One region of the Streptomyces sp. NPDC088794 genome, then DNA from elsewhere that is predicted to be linked to it. Evidence: predicted binding sites of a transcription regulator. Region 1 holds the regulator's gene; each other region holds the start of a gene.
What was found. Region 1 encodes HspR, which represses chaperone genes until heat shock. Its sites were predicted from a motif close to TTGAGNNNNNNNNNCTCAA; they were not measured.

Region 1 (5,360 bases):
CCGAGCGCCAGGCGACCAAGGAGGCCGGCGAGATCGCGGGCCTGAACGTCCTGCGCATCGTCAACGAGCCCACCGCGGCGGCGCTCGCGTACGGCCTCGACAAGGACGACCAGACGATCCTCGTCTTCGACCTCGGTGGCGGCACCTTCGACGTGTCCCTCCTGGAGATCGGCGACGGCGTCGTCGAGGTGAAGGCCACCAACGGCGACAACCACCTCGGTGGTGACGACTGGGACCAGCGCGTCGTCGACTACCTGGTGAAGCAGTTCGCGTCCGGCCACGGTGTGGACCTGGGCAAGGACAAGATGGCCCTGCAGCGTCTGCGTGAGGCCGCCGAGAAGGCCAAGATCGAGCTGTCCAGCTCCACCGAGACCTCGATCAACCTGCCCTACATCACGGCGTCCGCCGAGGGCCCGCTGCACCTGGACGAGAAGCTCACCCGCGCCCAGTTCCAGCAGCTGACGGCCGACCTGCTGGAGCGCTGCAAGACGCCGTTCCACAACGTCATCAAGGACGCCGGCATCTCCATCAACGAGATCGACCACGTCGTCCTCGTCGGTGGCTCCACCCGTATGCCCGCCGTCGCCGAGATCGTCCGCGAGCTCACCGGCGGCAAGGACGCCAACAAGGGCGTCAACCCGGACGAGGTCGTCGCCATCGGCGCCGCCCTCCAGGCCGGTGTCCTCAAGGGTGAGGTCAAGGACGTCCTGCTCCTCGACGTGACCCCGCTGTCCCTCGGCATCGAGACCAAGGGAGGGATCATGACCAAGCTCATCGAGCGCAACACCACGATCCCGACCAAGCGTTCCGAGATCTTCACGACGGCCGAGGACAACCAGCCGTCCGTCCAGATCCAGGTCTACCAGGGCGAGCGCGAGATCGCGGCGTACAACAAGAAGCTCGGGATGTTCGAGCTCACCGGTCTGCCGCCGGCCCCGCGTGGCGTCCCGCAGATCGAGGTCGCCTTCGACATCGACGCCAACGGCATCATGCACGTGACCGCGAAGGACCTGGGCACGGGCAAGGAGCAGAAGATGACCGTCACCGGCGGCTCCTCGCTGCCGAAGGACGAGGTCGACCGGATGCGCCAGGAGGCCGAGAAGTACGCGGAGGAGGACCACGCCCGCCGCGAGTCCGCCGAGACCCGCAACCAGGGCGAGCAGCTCGTCTACCAGACCGAGAAGTTCCTCAAGGACAACGAGGACAAGGTCCCGGGCGACATCAAGACCGAGGTCGAGGCCTCCGTCGAGGAGCTGAAGGCCGCGCTCAAGGGCGAGGACACCGCCGAGATCCGCACCTCCACCGAGAAGGTCGCGGCCGTCTCGCAGAAGCTGGGCCAGGCCATGTACGCCGACGCCCAGGGTGCCCAGGCCGCCGGCGGCGCCTCCGCCGACGGCGGTGACGCCCCGAAGGCCGACGACGACGTCGTGGACGCGGAGATCGTGGACGACGAGCGCAAGGACGGTGCCGCGTGACGGAGGAGACCCCGGGCTTCGACGAGAAGCCCGACGTCCCCTCCGGCGCCACCCCCGAAGACGCCGAGCCGAAGGCCGCCTCCTCCACCACGGGGGAGGGGGCGGCCCCGGCCGGGGACGCAAGTCTGCAGATCGCCGGTCTGACGGCCCAGCTGGACCAGGTGCGCAAGGCGCTCGAGGAGCGCACCGCGGACCTCCAGCGGCTGCAGGCCGAATTCCAGAACTACCGCCGCCGCGTGGAGCGGGACCGGATCACGGTCAAGGAGATCGCCGTGGCGAACCTCCTGACCGAACTCCTGCCCGTGCTCGACGACATCGGCCGCGCGCGGGAACACGGCGAGTTCGTCGGCGGTTTCAAGTCCGTCGGGGAGTCGCTGGAGACCGTCGCGGCGAAGATGGGACTTCAGCAGTTCGGCAAGGAGGGCGAGCCCTTCGACCCGACCATCCACGAGGCCCTGATGCACTCGTACGCGCCGGACGTCACCGAGACGACCTGCGTGGCGATCCTGCAGCCCGGGTATCGCTTCGGCGAGCGCACCATCCGCCCCGCGCGGGTGGCCGTCGCCGAACCCCAGCCCGGGGCGCAGCCCGTCAAGGCCGAGGACGTCGAGGCCGATGACGAGAAGGACAACGGCCCTGAGGAGGGCTGACGTAGACACCGTACGAAAGGAGGGACGTCGAGGATGAGCACCAAGGACTTCATCGAGAAGGACTACTACAAGGTCCTCGGCGTCCCCAAGGACGCCACCGAGGCCGAGATCAAGAAGGCGTACCGGAAGCTCGCCCGCGAGTTCCACCCGGACGCCAACAAGGGCAACGCCAAGGCGGAGGAGCGCTTCAAGGAGATCTCCGAGGCGAACGACGTCCTCGGCGACCCCAAGAAGCGCAAGGAGTACGACGAGGCCCGCGCCCTCTTCGGCAACGGCGGCTACCGCCCGGGGCCGGGCGGCGCGGGCGGCGGCAACTTCAACTTCGACCTGGGTGACCTCTTCGGAGGCGGCGCCCAGGGCGGCGGCGGTGGCGGCCAAGGCGCCGGCGGCTTCGGCGGCGGCCTCGGCGACGTCTTCGGGGGCCTGTTCAACCGCGGCGGCGCGGGCACGACCCGTACCCAGCCGCGGCGCGGCCAGGACATCGACACCGAGGTCAGCCTCAGCTTCACCGAGGCGATCGAGGGGGCGACGGTCCCGCTGCGGATGTCCTCGCAGTCCCCCTGCAAGGCCTGTTCGGGCACCGGCGACGCGAACGGCAACCCCCGGGTGTGCCCGACCTGCGTCGGCACCGGCCAGGTGGCCCGGGGTTCGGGCGGCGGCTTCTCGCTCACCGACCCCTGCCCCGACTGCAAGGGCCGCGGCCTGATCGCCGAGACCCCCTGCGAGGTCTGCAAGGGCAGCGGCCGGGCCAAGTCCTCCAGGACCATGCAGGTCCGCATCCCCGCCGGGGTGGCGGACAGCCAGCGGATCCGGCTGCGCGGCAAGGGCGCACCGGGCGAGCGCGGCGGTCCGGCGGGCGACCTGTACGTCACCGTGCACGTCGACGCCCACCCGGTCTTCGGCCGCAGGGACGACAACCTCACGGTGACCGTGCCGGTGACGTTCTCCGAGGCGGCACTCGGCGGCGAGGTCAGGGTCCCCACCCTGGGCGGACCGCCGGTCACCCTGAAACTGCCGCCCGGCACGCCCAACGGCCGCACCATGCGCGCCCGCGGCAAGGGCGCGGTCCGCAAGGACGGCACCCGCGGGGACCTGCTGGTCACCGTCGAGGTGAGTGTTCCGAAGGACGTGACGGGGAAGGCTCGTGACGCACTGGAGGCGTACCGAGAGGCGACCGCGGGCGAGGACCCGCGGGCGGAGCTGTTCCAGGCCGCGAAGGGAGCTTGAGAGTGATGGACGGCCGTCGACGCAGTGACAATTTCCGGGGGCCATATGAACTGACCGAGGAAACCCCGGTCTACGTCATCTCGGTGGCGGCCCAGCTCTCCGGCCTGCACCCGCAGACGCTGCGCCAGTACGACCGCCTCGGCCTGGTCTCCCCGGACCGCACGGCCGGGCGCGGTCGCCGCTACTCGGCCCGCGACATCGAACTGCTGCGCACCGTCCAGCAGTTGTCGCAGAACGAGGGCATCAACCTGGCCGGCATCAAGCGCATCATCGAGCTGGAGAACCAGGTCATCGCGCTCCAGCAGCGCGTCGCCGAGCTCCAGTCGGCGGTCGAGGGCGCGGCGGCGGCGATGCAGCAGCGCGAGGCCGCGGTGCACGCCTCGTACCGGCGCGACCTGGTGCCGTACCAGGAGGTGCAGCAGACCAGCGCGTTGGTGGTGTGGCGGCCGAAGCGGCAGCCCGAGTAGTCACCATCTGGCAGGAGGGGCCCGGAGATTTCTCCGGGCCCCTCTCGCATGCCGGTCCTGCTCGGGCACGTGCTCAGATCGCGGCTACGGCTCCAGGATCGCCCAGTCCGCCCCGGGTGCCGACTCCGTGCCGTCGGCGTACAGCGCGCTCACCCAGTAGTGGTGGGTGGTGCCGCGGGCGGCGGTGGTGTCGGCGTAGGAGCGGTCCGTGGTGGTCGCGAGCTTGTCGTACGCCTCGGTGGCCGGGTTCCAGCGGTAGACCTGGTAGCCCGTCGCCGAGTCGACCGTGTTCCACTCCAGGTCGACGCCCGAGTCGGACGCGGCCGCCGTCAGGCTGACCGGTGAGTCCTCCGGGGTCGCCACCGACGGGGTCAGGTCCAACTCGTCGACGGTGACGGCGTACACGGGACCCGACGACCATCTGGTGGAGTTGCCCGCGGTGTCGACCGCGGCCACGAAGTAGCAGCGGTGGTCGCCGTCGGGCAGGGTCACGTCCGTGTAGCGCGAGGTGGACGGGGACAGCCATGCCCACTCCGACATGGAGCAGACCTGGTCCTCGCCCTCCTCGCCGAGGACCGTGCCCCGGTAGACCGCGTACCGGGCCAGGTCGGGCTCGGTGTTGTCGGCCCAGTCCAGCTCGATGCCGTACTCCGTGGCCGTCGCGGTCAGTCCGGTCACCGGGGCCGGCGCCTTGTCCGAGGCGAGCGGGGTGACGGTGACCGTCGCGGAGGGGAGGGAGACGGCGTGCGCCTGGTCCTCCGTCGTCACCGCGTAGTGGTACGTGGTGTCTTCCTCCGCCGCGTAGTCGCCGCAGCTGTACCGCCGTGACCCGTCGGCGCGTTCGCTGTACGTCGTGGTGCACGTCACCGGTGTGCCGGACGTGTTCACCGGCAGGGTCGTCGAGCGGTACACGTGGAAGGTGAGGACGCGCGCGTCCTCCGGCTTCACCGTCCAGGACAGCAGCGCGGCGCCGATGTCCGCCGTCGCCGTGAGGTCGCGCGGCGCGGCGGGCGGCCGGTGCGCGTTCACGGTGTCGGTGTACGGGGAGAGATGACCGGAGCCGTCCACCGCGGCGACCTTGTAGGAGTACGTGGTGACCCGGTCGAGCGTGTCGTCGCTGAGGTGGTTCGAGTTGACGTCGGTGACCTTGTCGGCGCCGCCCGGATTGGTGCGCACCACCCGGTACTTGACCGCGCCGGGCACCGTCCGCCAGGACAGGTCGGCGGCGGTGTCCGTGACCGAGGAGGCCAGGCCGAACGGCGCGGTCAGCGTGATGCTGGTGACCGACTGGTCGGCGGTGCCCGCCGATTCGTTGCCCGCCTTGTCGTACGCGCGCACCTCGTAGTAGTAGGTCGCGCCGGTCGCGGGCGGGGTGTCCGTGTACGAGGTGCCGGTCGTGCCGGTCAGGCGCGTCCAGCTGGTGCTGTCCCGCAGCCGCCGGTAGACCCGGTAGCCCGCGAGATCCATCTCGACGTTCTTGCCCCAGCTCAGCTTCGCCTTGTTGCTCGCGGTGTCGTACGACACCAGCGGGTCCTTCGGCG
Region 2 (5,360 bases), on a different contig from region 1:
CCGACGGACCGTCGACCGCGGTCTGCACGACGAAACCTTCGGCGCGCAGACGGGCCGCGATGGCGTCGACGATGGTCGGGTCGTCCTCGACCACCAGCACCCGGCGCTGTGCGCCCGGGGTCGTCGCCGTGCTGCTGTGTGCGGTGTGTGTCTGCTCCATCGCCCGCCCCTGAGTTGCTTTCCGGAATCCGTGGGGTGATCCGTTGACTGCCCATGCCTGAGCATGCTTGCGATTGACGCTTGAATGATCCGCGCCAGGGCAGCAGGGTACGGGGAGTAACGGTGCCACGGCTATCCAGGTCGGACAGCGAGGTGCACGACGTCCGGAACTCCCCGGGCAACCGGGATCTCTTCGGTACGCACCCGTTGGAACCCGGCATTCCGCAGTGTTCCTTCAAATTCCGGAGAGGGCTGCGCCGACCACACCGCGAGCACCCCACCAGGCCTCAAAACCCTTGCACAGCCTGCGAGTCCGGCCGCCAAGTAGAGCCCGTCATTGCCCTCGGTGACGGTCCAGCCCGGGCCGTTGTCGATGTCCAGGCACAGCGCGTCATACGTGGCGCAAGTCTCATTGACGTGATCGAGCAGGTCGGTCTCGGTGATCCGGGTGCGCGGATCGGCGACCGCCTTGGTCGAAATACCGGACAACGGCCCGTCGAGATGCCAGTCCACGACGGCCCGCTCCCGCTCCACGACCGTGATGGCCCCCCAGCGCGGGTTCGCTGCCGCGTGTGCGAGCGAGAAGCCGACGCCCAGCCCGCCGATCAGCAGCTCCGGCCGCTCCCGATCGTCCAGCGCGCCGAGCGCCGCGTCGACCAGCAGCCGCTCCGAGCGGCCGTCCGAGGTGTCCATCAGGAAGCACCCGTTGGCGATGATCTGCAACAGCTCGCCGTGCCGACGCAGCACGACCTCGCCGTACGGCCCCTCGCGCCGGTCCAGGACCACTGGGCTGTCGTAGAAGGTGGTCATCGGCCCATCCTGCACGAACTCGGCTTTACGGCCACGGGAATTAACGGTTGACCACCCGTGACAGGCGGACGTCCAGGAAGCCTGAGAGGTTCCTGAGAATCGCCTCCCGCGTGGCGTCGGTCATAGACAGAGACCCTGGGGGCGTCGAAGGCTGGAGGTGAAACGGAAGGAGCGCCTCACCGTGGAACCCGCCACCCCGACCGACGCGAAGGCCTCCGGTCTGCTGGACGGAGTACCGAGGCAGCGGAGCCGCTGCGCCGCGTCCACCGGTGACATGGACGGGACGCCGGTACCGATATCCCCGGCGAAGGCTCTTCGAGTCCCGCGCGTCCGGCGTCTCCTCCCCACCCCCACCGGCACACCGTTCACCTTCGGCTTCGCGGTCGTCCTCGCCCTCACCTCACTCCTGGTCGCCGACGCGGCACCCTCTTTTGTGCACGCCCTCCACCAGGGCTCCAGTACGGACGTGGCCCACCTCGTACGCACCCCGATGCTGGTGCTGCTCACCAGCGCACTGTGGATCGCGGGCGGGATCGTCACGCCGTACGCCGTCCTCTTCCTGCTCGTCCTCACCGCGCTGGAGCGGCGGATAGGCGGGGCGCGTACGGCGGTCGTCTTCCTGACCGGGCACATCCTGGCGACCCTCGCGACGGAGGTCCCGGTGGGGCTCGCGGTGCTGGTCGGGCACCTGCCGGACAGCTCGCTGCACCGGATGGACTACGGCATCAGCTTCGGCGTCGCCACGTGTGTCGGGGCGCTGGCCGGACTGGTGTCCCCGTGGGTGCGGTGGCCGTTGGTGGTGCTGTTCGGCGGGATGCTGATCGAGGACCTGATCGCGTTCACGGATCCCCTGACGAACTGGGGGCACGTGTTCTCGCTCGCGATAGGGCTGGCGCTGTGGCCGGTGGTCCGCCGGTGGCGGGGGACCCTCAGCCGGTGAACTTGGCGCTCGTCAGGAGTGCGGCGGTGGTCCAGCCGAGGTGCTCGTACAGTGCCCGTCCGTCGGGGGTGCCCGCGAGGACGCCGGTCCGGGCGCCCTGTTCGGCCGCGGTCGCCTGAAGGGTGCGCACTACGAGACCCCCCAACCCCCTGCGGCGATGAGCCGGGGCCGTCTCCACCCGGTCCACCACGGCCGTCGGCCCGCTGACGCCGACCTGTCCGCGCGCCGCCAGGGCGCCGTCCGGGGCCGTCACCACTGCCTGGGTGACGGGGCCGCGGGTCCAGGTGCGCAGCCGGTAGCCGTCCGGCGCGGCCGGCGGTGCGTCCCGGGTCAGCGGTACGGACATCAGGAACCCCGGGTTCGGGTCGATCCACCACCCCGGGCCCACCCATCCCCGTACCAGCGTCGGATCCGTGAACACCTTCAGCCAGACGCCGTACCCCGTCACGGAGTCCGCCACCTTCCGTACGACGGTCTCCTCGACGTCGTCGCCGATGTCCCCCAGCACCCTCCGGGAGACCTGCTCGACCTGCCCCACGTCGACACTCCACCCCCACGGCTCCTCGACGGGCGGCGCGGCCCCGCGCGACAGAACCCACCCGCTGACCCAGGCGTGTACGAGGTCGTTCACAACATCCTCCCGTAAGGATTGCTCTGGAGGTCAGACTATTACATACCCATGGATCGGCGGCACCCCTCACATCGGGCGGGGCATAAATCAGCCCGTCCGGCGTTTGAGGACAAGGCCCCTTCAGGGCCGACGCGGGGGTCTGGGGGCGCAGCCCCCAGTAAACGTCCAGCTCAACGCCGGTTTGCTCAGAGCGAACGGTGAACCGGGAACATCCGCGAAGCGCCACGCATTGAGTCGGCATAGCTCAACTTGAATGCCGAAGGGGAGATCATGGCTTCGACGTCCACACCGCTCACCCTGCCCGTGCTGCCGCTCGACGGCGAGGTCGTGCTGCCCGGCATGGTGGTTCCGCTGGACCTGAACGACACCGATGTACGTGCCGCGGTGGAGGCCGCACAGGCCGCCGCCCGGAACGAGCCCGGAAAGCCGCGGGTGCTGTTGGTCCCACGGATCGACGGGACCTACCCGAGCACCGGCGTGCTCGGCACCGTGGAGCAGGTCGGCCGACTGGCCGACGGCGACCCGGGTGCCCTGATCCGCGCTCGCGGCCGGGTCCGGATCGGCGCCGGTACCACCGGACCGGGTGCCGCCCTGTGGGTCGAGGGCACCCGGATCGAGGAGACCGTGCCCGAGCCGTTGCCCGGTCACGTCACCGAACTTGTGAAGGAGTACAAGGCGCTCGCCACCGCCTGGCTGCGCAAGCGCGCCGCCTGGCAGGTCGTGGACCGCGTCCAGGCCATCGACGACGTGGGCCAGCTCGCCGACAACTCCGGTTACTCGCCGTTCCTCACCACCGACCAGAAGATCGAGCTGCTGGAGACCAGCGAGCCGATCGCCCGCCTCAAGCTCGCCACCCAGCAGCTGCGCGACCACCTCGCCGAGCAGGACGTGGCCGAGACGATCGCCAAGGACGTCCAGGAGGGCGTCGACAAGCAGCAGCGCGAGTTCCTGCTCCGCCGCCAGCTGGAGGCGGTCCGCAAGGAGCTGCGCGATCTGAACGGCGAGCAGGAGGGCGAGGAGTCCGACGACTACCGCGCCCGCGTGGAGGCCGCCGACCTGCCCGAGAAGGTCCGTGAGGCCGCGCTCAAGGAGGTCGAGAAGCTGGAGCGGTCCAGCGACCAGTCCCCCGAGGGCTCCTGGATCCGCACCTGGCTGGACACGGTCCTCGAACTGCCGTGGAACGAGCGGACCGAGGACGAGTACGACATCCGGGGCGCCAAGGCGATCCTCGACGCCGAGCACTCCGGCCTGGAGGACGTGAAGGCGCGCATCACCGAGTACCTGGCGGTGCGCAAACGCCGTACCGACCGTGGTCTGGGTGTCATCGGCGGCCGGCGCGGCGGTGCCGTCCTGGCCCTCGTCGGCCCGCCCGGCGTCGGCAAGACCTCGCTCGGCGAGTCCGTCGCGCACGCCATGGGCCGCAAGTTCGTCCGCGTCGCCCTCGGCGGCGTCCGCGACGAGGCCGAGGTGCGCGGTCACCGGCGTACGTACGTCGGCGCGCTGCCCGGCCGGATCGTGCGGGCCATCAAGGAGGCCGGTTCGATGAACCCGGTCGTCCTGCTGGACGAGATCGACAAGGTCGGCTCGGACTTCCGAGGCGACCCCGCGGCGGCCCTCCTGGAGGTCCTGGACCCGGCGCAGAACCACACCTTCCGCGACCACTACCTGGAGGTCGAGCTCGACCTGAGCGACGTGGTCTTCCTGGCGACGGCCAACGTGCTCGAAGCCATCCCGGAGGCCCTCCTGGACCGGATGGAACTGGTCCGGCTCGACGGCTACACCGAGGACGAGAAGGTCGTCATCGCCCGCGACCACCTGCTCCCGCGCCAGCTGGAGCGGGCGGGTCTGAACGAGGACGAGGTGGTCATCGACGAGAGCGCCCTGCGCAAGCTCTCCGGCGAGTACACGCGCGAGGCGGGCGTCCGCACCCTGGAGCGCTCCATCGCACGGCTGCTCCGCAAGGTCGCGGCGCAGCACGAACTCGGCGAGCGGAAGCTGCCGTTCACCGTCACGGACGAGGACCTGCGCGCCCTGATCGGCCGCCCGCACCACGTCCCGGAGTCGGCGCAGGACCCGGCCGAGCGCCGTACGGCGGTCCCGGGTGTCGCCACCGGCCTCGCGGTCACCGGAGCCGGCGGAGACGTCCTGTTCGTCGAGGCGTCCCTCGCGGACCCGGAGACGGGCGCGGCGGGCCTGACCCTCACCGGTCAGCTGGGCGACGTGATGAAGGAGTCGGCGCAGATCGCGCTGTCCTTCCTGCGCTCGCACGGAGCCGAACTGGAACTGCCGGTCGCGGACCTCAAGGACCGCGGTGTGCACATCCACTTCCCGGCGGGCGCGGTCCCCAAGGACGGCCCGAGCGCCGGCGTCACCATGACGACGGCCCTGGCCTCGCTCCTGTCGGGGCGCCTGGTCCGCACGGACGTGGCCATGACGGGTGAGGTCTCGCTGACCGGCCGGGTGCTCCCGATCGGTGGCGTCAAGCAGAAGCTGCTGGCCGCGCACCGGGCGGGCGTCACCACCGTCATCATCCCCAAGCGCAACGAACCCGATCTGGACGACGTCCCCGCGGAGGTCCTGGACAAGCTCGACGTCCACGCCGTGACCGACGTCCGCCAGGTCCTGGAACTGGCCCTGTCGCCGGCCACCAACGGCGCGGAGACGGAGTCGGAGGTTCCGGTGGCGGCGTGACGGACGCCAACGGATAGGGGAAGGCCCGGGTCCCGTGAGGGAGGCCCGGGCCTTTTTCCTACGCCCTGTCTCATGTCCTGTCCGCTGTGCTGTCCGCGTCAGCCGTTGGCAAGGGCCACGACCCGGTCC
Region 3 (5,360 bases), on a different contig from region 1:
CACGCTGACGCCCACGCACGCCACCGCCTTCTGCGGGTACGTCAAGATCGTGCGCAGCCAGTACGGCATCGAGGCCATCATCAAGGGCGACGCCGGCTGGCCGCACCGCATGCAGGACCGCGACCTGCTGTACTACCTCGCCGAGTCGTTCCGCGGCCGGCTGGTCAAGGAACTCCCGGTCAGCAAGGAGCACATGTCGGCGAGCGGCCGGCAGACCGCGTACCGCGCCAAGTCGTTGCTCGTGCAGCTCGCCGAGATCTCCGTCGAGGTCGCGCAGACCGTCATCGCCTCCGACGCCGACGGCAACCCCGTGCTGCCCTCGTGGTTCCTCGTCGAGGCGGCCCGGGACATGCCGCGTCTGGTGGAGGCGCGTCGGTGAGCCGGGCCCGGACCAAGGGCGAGAAGAAGCGGGACCTCGCGGCCGAGGCCTTCGCCGAGGGGATGCGCCTGGTCGGGGCCAACCCGGCGCTCGCGGCGGTGGAGTTCAACGTCTGCCGGCACGAGGACTGCCGGCTCGCGCCCCGGGACGGCCTCGTGCGCGTCGACTCCGACGGCGACCTGCACGCCCACCCGAAACGCCTGGCCGAACCGGCCGACTGGGCCTGGGCGGTGGCGCACGCCGTGCTCCACCTCGGCTTCGGACACGTACCGGCCGTCAAGGGCGAGCGCACCCAGCCGGACCGCTTCGACCTCGCCGCGCGCTGCGTCGTCGTCAACCGCTTCCTGCTCGGCTTCACCATCGGCAGGACCCCCGAGGAGCTGCCCACCGCCTATCCGGACGGTGACGAGGAGCAACTCGCCGCGCGCTGGCGGCGGGACGGCCTGCCGGCCGCGTACGAGCACTGCGGTACGGCGGGCGGTGAGGCCGACCAGCTGCTCCTGCCCTGGCACGGCTGGCTGGGCCAACCCCCGGACTGGCAGCTGGCGTTCGCCACCGCGCTGACCCGGACCGTGTCGGCGGCGATGGACATGGCGGGCGGCCGCCGCGATTCCCTGACCGGACAGATCGCCGAACTGCGGCCCTGGCAGCGGGCGTTGAGCTGGTTCGTCTCCTCCTACCCGCTGCTCGGCGGCATCGCGGCCGGCATCAAGCTGGTCGCCGACGCCGAACTCGCCCGCGCCCACGGCATCGCGGTGGCCGCCGTCAACACCGAGGCCGGCGAGATCTACGTCAACCCGCTGCGGACCTTCGACGACGAGGAGTGGCGGTTCATCCTCGGCCACGAGATGCTGCACGCCGCCCTGCGCCACGGCGACCGCTGCGGCACCCGCGACCCCTACCTCTTCAACATCGCCTGCGACTACGTCGTCAACGGCTGGCTCAGCGAGATGCAGGTCGGCACGATGCCCGAAGGCCTGCTGTACGACCGCGAGTTGACGGGCCTGTCCGCCGAGGAGGTCTACGACCGGATCGCCGGCGACCTGCGCCGCCTGCGCCGCCTGGCCACCCTCCGGGGCAAGGGCGTCGGCGACGTGCTCGGCGCCCCGCTGGGCCCGCCCGGCGACTACGTCGACCTCGACGAGTTCTACCGGCGGGGCCTGTGCCAGGGCCTCGACCTGCACCAGCAGCAGGAGCGCGGCTACCTGCCCGGCGGCCTGATCGAGGAGATCCGCGCCCTCAGCCACCCGCCGCTGCCCTGGGACGCCCGACTGGCCCGCTGGTTCGACGAGTTCGTGCCCCGACCCGAACCGGTGCGCTCCTACGCCCGTCCCTCGCGCCGCCAGTCCTCCACCCCCGACATCCCGCGCGCGGGCCGGTACTTCCCGCCCGAGGAGATCGCCCGCTGCACCTTCGGCGTGGTCCTCGACACCTCCGGCTCGATGGACCGCGTCCTGCTCGGCAAGGCACTCGGCGCGATCGCCTCGTACGCCGAGGCCCGTGACGTACCGGCCGCCCGCGTCGTCTTCTGCGACGCGGCCGCGCACGACGCCGGGTTCGTGCCGGTGACGGAGATCGCCGGCCGCGTCCGCGTGCACGGCCGCGGCGGTACGGTCCTCCAGCCCGGCATCGATCTCCTGCACCGCGCGGACGACTTCCCGCCCGGTGCCCCGATCCTGGTCATCACCGACGGCTGGTGCGACGTCCTGCGGGTGCGACGCGAGCACGCGTACCTGATCCCGCAGGGCGCCCGACTGCCGTTCAGCGCGCGGGGGCCGGTGTTCCGGGTGCGCTGACCTCACGGCGTGGACGACCGTCGTGCCGGTCATGTGGGTGCACCGGCCGAAGGTGTGATCGGATGGTGTCCTGGCACCCGGATACGGGCCCCGCACGGGGCCCCACCCGAAAGGAACAATCGTGGCAACCACGCGCTCCGCACACACCGTCTGGGAAGGCAACCTGATCGAGGGCCAAGGTGTCGTGAACTTCGACTCCTCCGGTGCCATCGAGGCGCAGCCGGTCACGTGGGCTTCGCGCTCTCAGGACGCCAACGGCAAGACCAGCCCGGAAGAGCTGATCGCCGCCGCGCACTCCAGCTGCTTCTCCATGGCGCTGTCGCACGCCCTCAACGGCGCCGGCACCCCGCCCACCAAGCTCGTCACCTCGGCCGACGTGAACTTCCAGCCGGGTGAGGGCATCACCGGCATCCACCTCACGGTCGAGGGCACGGTTCCCGGCATCGACGACGAGGCCTTCGTCGCCGCCGCCGAGGACGCCAAGAAGAACTGCCCGGTCAGCCAGGCGCTCACCGGCACGACCATCACGCTGTCGGCCAAGCTCGCCTGACCCCGTAGGCCTGGTCACTTCTTCGGTGCCGCGTTCCCCGATCGGGGGCGCGGCATCGTCGTTTCCGGGTAGGCGGCATTGACAACAGCGCACTCAAGTTTTGTGCTGTAGTCGGGGAAGTGCCCTGGCGGAAGGGGACCGAAATGGCACGTGCGGTCGGGATCGATCTGGGGACCACGAACTCGGTGGTCGCCGTCCTTGAGGGCGGCGAACCCACCGTCGTCGCCAACGCGGAGGGAGCCAGGACCACACCGTCGGTGGTGGCCTTCGCCAAGAACGGGGAGGTGCTGGTCGGCGAGGTCGCCAAGCGGCAGGCCGTGACGAACGTGGAGCGCACCGCGCGCTCGGTGAAGCGGTACATGGGTGACGCGGAGTGGCGTTTCCCCTCGGAGGGTTCGATCGACGGAACCCGCTACCGGGCGCAGGAGTTGTCCGCCCGGGTGCTGCAGAAGCTGAAGCGGGACGCCGAGGCCTACCTCGGTGAGGACGTCACGGACGCGGTGATCACCGTACCGGCGTACTTCGACGACTCGCAGCGGCAGGCGACCAAGGAGGCCGGGGAGGTCGCGGGCCTGAAGGTGCTGCGGATCATCAACGAGCCGACGGCCGCCGCGCTCGCCTACGGTCTGGACCGGGGTGAGGAGCAGACCGTGCTGGTCTTCGACCTCGGCGGCGGCACCTTCGACGTGTCGTTGCTGGAGATCGGCGACGGTGTCATCGAGGTCAAGGCGACCAACGGCGATACCCACTTGGGCGGTGACGACTGGGACCAGCGGGTCGTCGAGTACCTGGTCAAGAAGTTCAAGGGACAGCAGGGCATCGACCTCGGCACCGACAAGATGGCCCTGCAACGGCTGCGCGAGGGCGCCGAGAAGGCCAAGATCGAGCTGTCCAGCTCGACCGAGACCACCATCAACCTGCCCTACATCACGGCCTCCGCGGCCGGGCCGCTGCACCTCGACGAGAAGATGACCCGGGCGCAGTTCCAGGAGCTGACCGCCGATCTCCTCGACCGCTGCAAGACGCCCTTCCACCAGGCGATCAAGGACGCGAACGTGCCGTTGGCGGCGATCGACCACGTGATCCTGGTCGGCGGCTCTACCCGTATGCCCGCGGTCACCGACCTGGTCAAGGAACTCACCGGCAAGGACCCGCACAAGGGCGTCAACCCGGACGAGGTCGTCGCCGTCGGCGCGGCCCTCCAGGCGGGTGTCATCCGCGGCGACGTCAAGGACGTGCTGCTGCTCGACGTCACCCCGCTGTCCCTCGGCATCGAGACCAAGGGCGGCATCATGACCAAGCTGATCGAGCGCAACACCACGATCCCGACCCGGCGTTCGGAGATCTTCACGACCGCCGCCGACAACCAGCCCTCGGTCGGCATCCAGGTCTACCAGGGCGAACGCGAGATCGCCGCGTACAACAAGAAGTTGGGCGTCTTCGACCTCACAGGGCTGCCGCCCGCCCCGCGTGGGGTGCCGCAGATCGAGGTCGCCTTCGACATCGACGCCAACGGAATCATGCACGTGTCGGCAAAAGACCTCGCCACGGGTCGCGAACAGAAGATGACGGTCACCGGCGGCTCCGCGCTCCCGAAGAACGACATCGACCGCATGATGCGGGAGGCGGAGCAGTACGCCGACGAGGACCGCAAGCGCCGGGAGGCCGCCGAGACCCGCAACCAGGCCGAGCAACTCGTCTACCAGACCGAGAAGTTCGTCCGCGACAACGAGGAGCGCATCCCGGCCGAGACCCGCTCCGAGGTCGAGGCCGCGGCCACGGAGCTGAAGGAACTGCTGGAACAGGACGCCGACACGGCCGCGTTGCGCACGGGCGTGGAGAAACTCGCCTCCGTCAGCCAGCAGATGGGCCAGGCGATGTACGCGCAGGCCGACCGGCCTCCGACGGACGACGCCGACGGCGGTGGCACCGGTACCGAGCAGGACACCTCACCGCAGGACGACGAGGGAGTGGTGGACGCGGAGATCGTCGACGATGACCGGGACACGAAGGGCGGTGCGGCCTAGCCACCCCTAGGAACCGGTCTTCTCCCAACCCCTACGCTCCGGCCGCGGCCCCAACTGCCTGGGGTCGCGGCTGCGGTAGACCACGTACGGGCGGAACAGATACTGGACCGGCGCGCTGAACATGTGGACCAGGCGGGTGTACGGCACCAGCGCGATCAGTGTCATGCCGATGACGGCGTGGATCTGGTACAGCACCGGCACGCCCGCCATCAGCTCCGTCCTCGGCTGGAGGGTGAACAGGCTGCGGGCCCAAGGGGCGATGGACCGGCGGTAGTTGTAGCCGTCGCCGGAGGCGTGGGTCAGTTTCGCCACCATGCCCAGCGCGATCGCCGCGAGCAGCACGACGTACATGAGCTTGTCGTTGACCGTGGTCGCCCGGAACACGGGGGCGTTCGTACGGCGGCGGTAGAGCAGGAGCAGGATGCCGGCGACCGTGAGGACACCGGCCGCGGTGCCGCCGTAGAGCGAGAGCAGGTGGTAGACGTGCTCGCCGATACCGGCCGCGTGGGTCCATGACTCGGGGACGAACAGGCCCACCAGGTGACCGGCGAGGACGAAGAGGATGCCGTAGTGGAAGGCGGGGGAGGCGATGTTCAGGAGCCTCGACT

Region 2: a site for HspR is predicted at 2,770-2,788, ahead of lon (endopeptidase La). Genes of this name have one in related genera too.
Region 3: a site for HspR is predicted at 2,804-2,822, ahead of dnaK (molecular chaperone DnaK). Genes of this name have one in related genera too.

What each region holds. Positions count from the first base shown of each region.
Region 1 covers NZ_JBIVKB010000006.1:344,870-350,229, reverse strand. Annotated here, with positions in the region: gene dnaK (molecular chaperone DnaK) at 1-1,475, shown strand, start outside; gene grpE (nucleotide exchange factor GrpE) at 1,472-2,125, shown strand; gene dnaJ (molecular chaperone DnaJ) at 2,159-3,352, shown strand; gene ACIP6U_RS20095 (heat shock protein transcriptional repressor HspR) at 3,358-3,819, shown strand; gene ACIP6U_RS20090 (PA14 domain-containing protein) at 3,904-5,360, opposite strand, start outside.
Region 2 covers NZ_JBIVKB010000024.1:136,470-141,829, reverse strand. Annotated here, with positions in the region: gene ACIP6U_RS44875 (response regulator transcription factor) at 1-160, opposite strand, end outside; gene ACIP6U_RS44870 (spermidine synthase) at 292-969, opposite strand; gene ACIP6U_RS44865 (rhomboid-like protein) at 1,151-1,909, shown strand; gene ACIP6U_RS44860 (GNAT family N-acetyltransferase) at 1,899-2,540, opposite strand; gene lon (endopeptidase La) at 2,811-5,231, shown strand; gene ACIP6U_RS44850 (lysozyme) at 5,330-5,360, opposite strand, start outside.
Region 3 covers NZ_JBIVKB010000036.1:12,641-18,000, reverse strand. Annotated here, with positions in the region: gene ACIP6U_RS48220 (ATP-binding protein) at 1-379, shown strand, start outside; gene ACIP6U_RS48215 (hypothetical protein) at 442-2,175, shown strand; gene ACIP6U_RS48210 (OsmC family protein) at 2,297-2,725, shown strand; gene dnaK (molecular chaperone DnaK) at 2,869-4,752, shown strand; gene narI (respiratory nitrate reductase subunit gamma) at 4,759-5,360, opposite strand, start outside.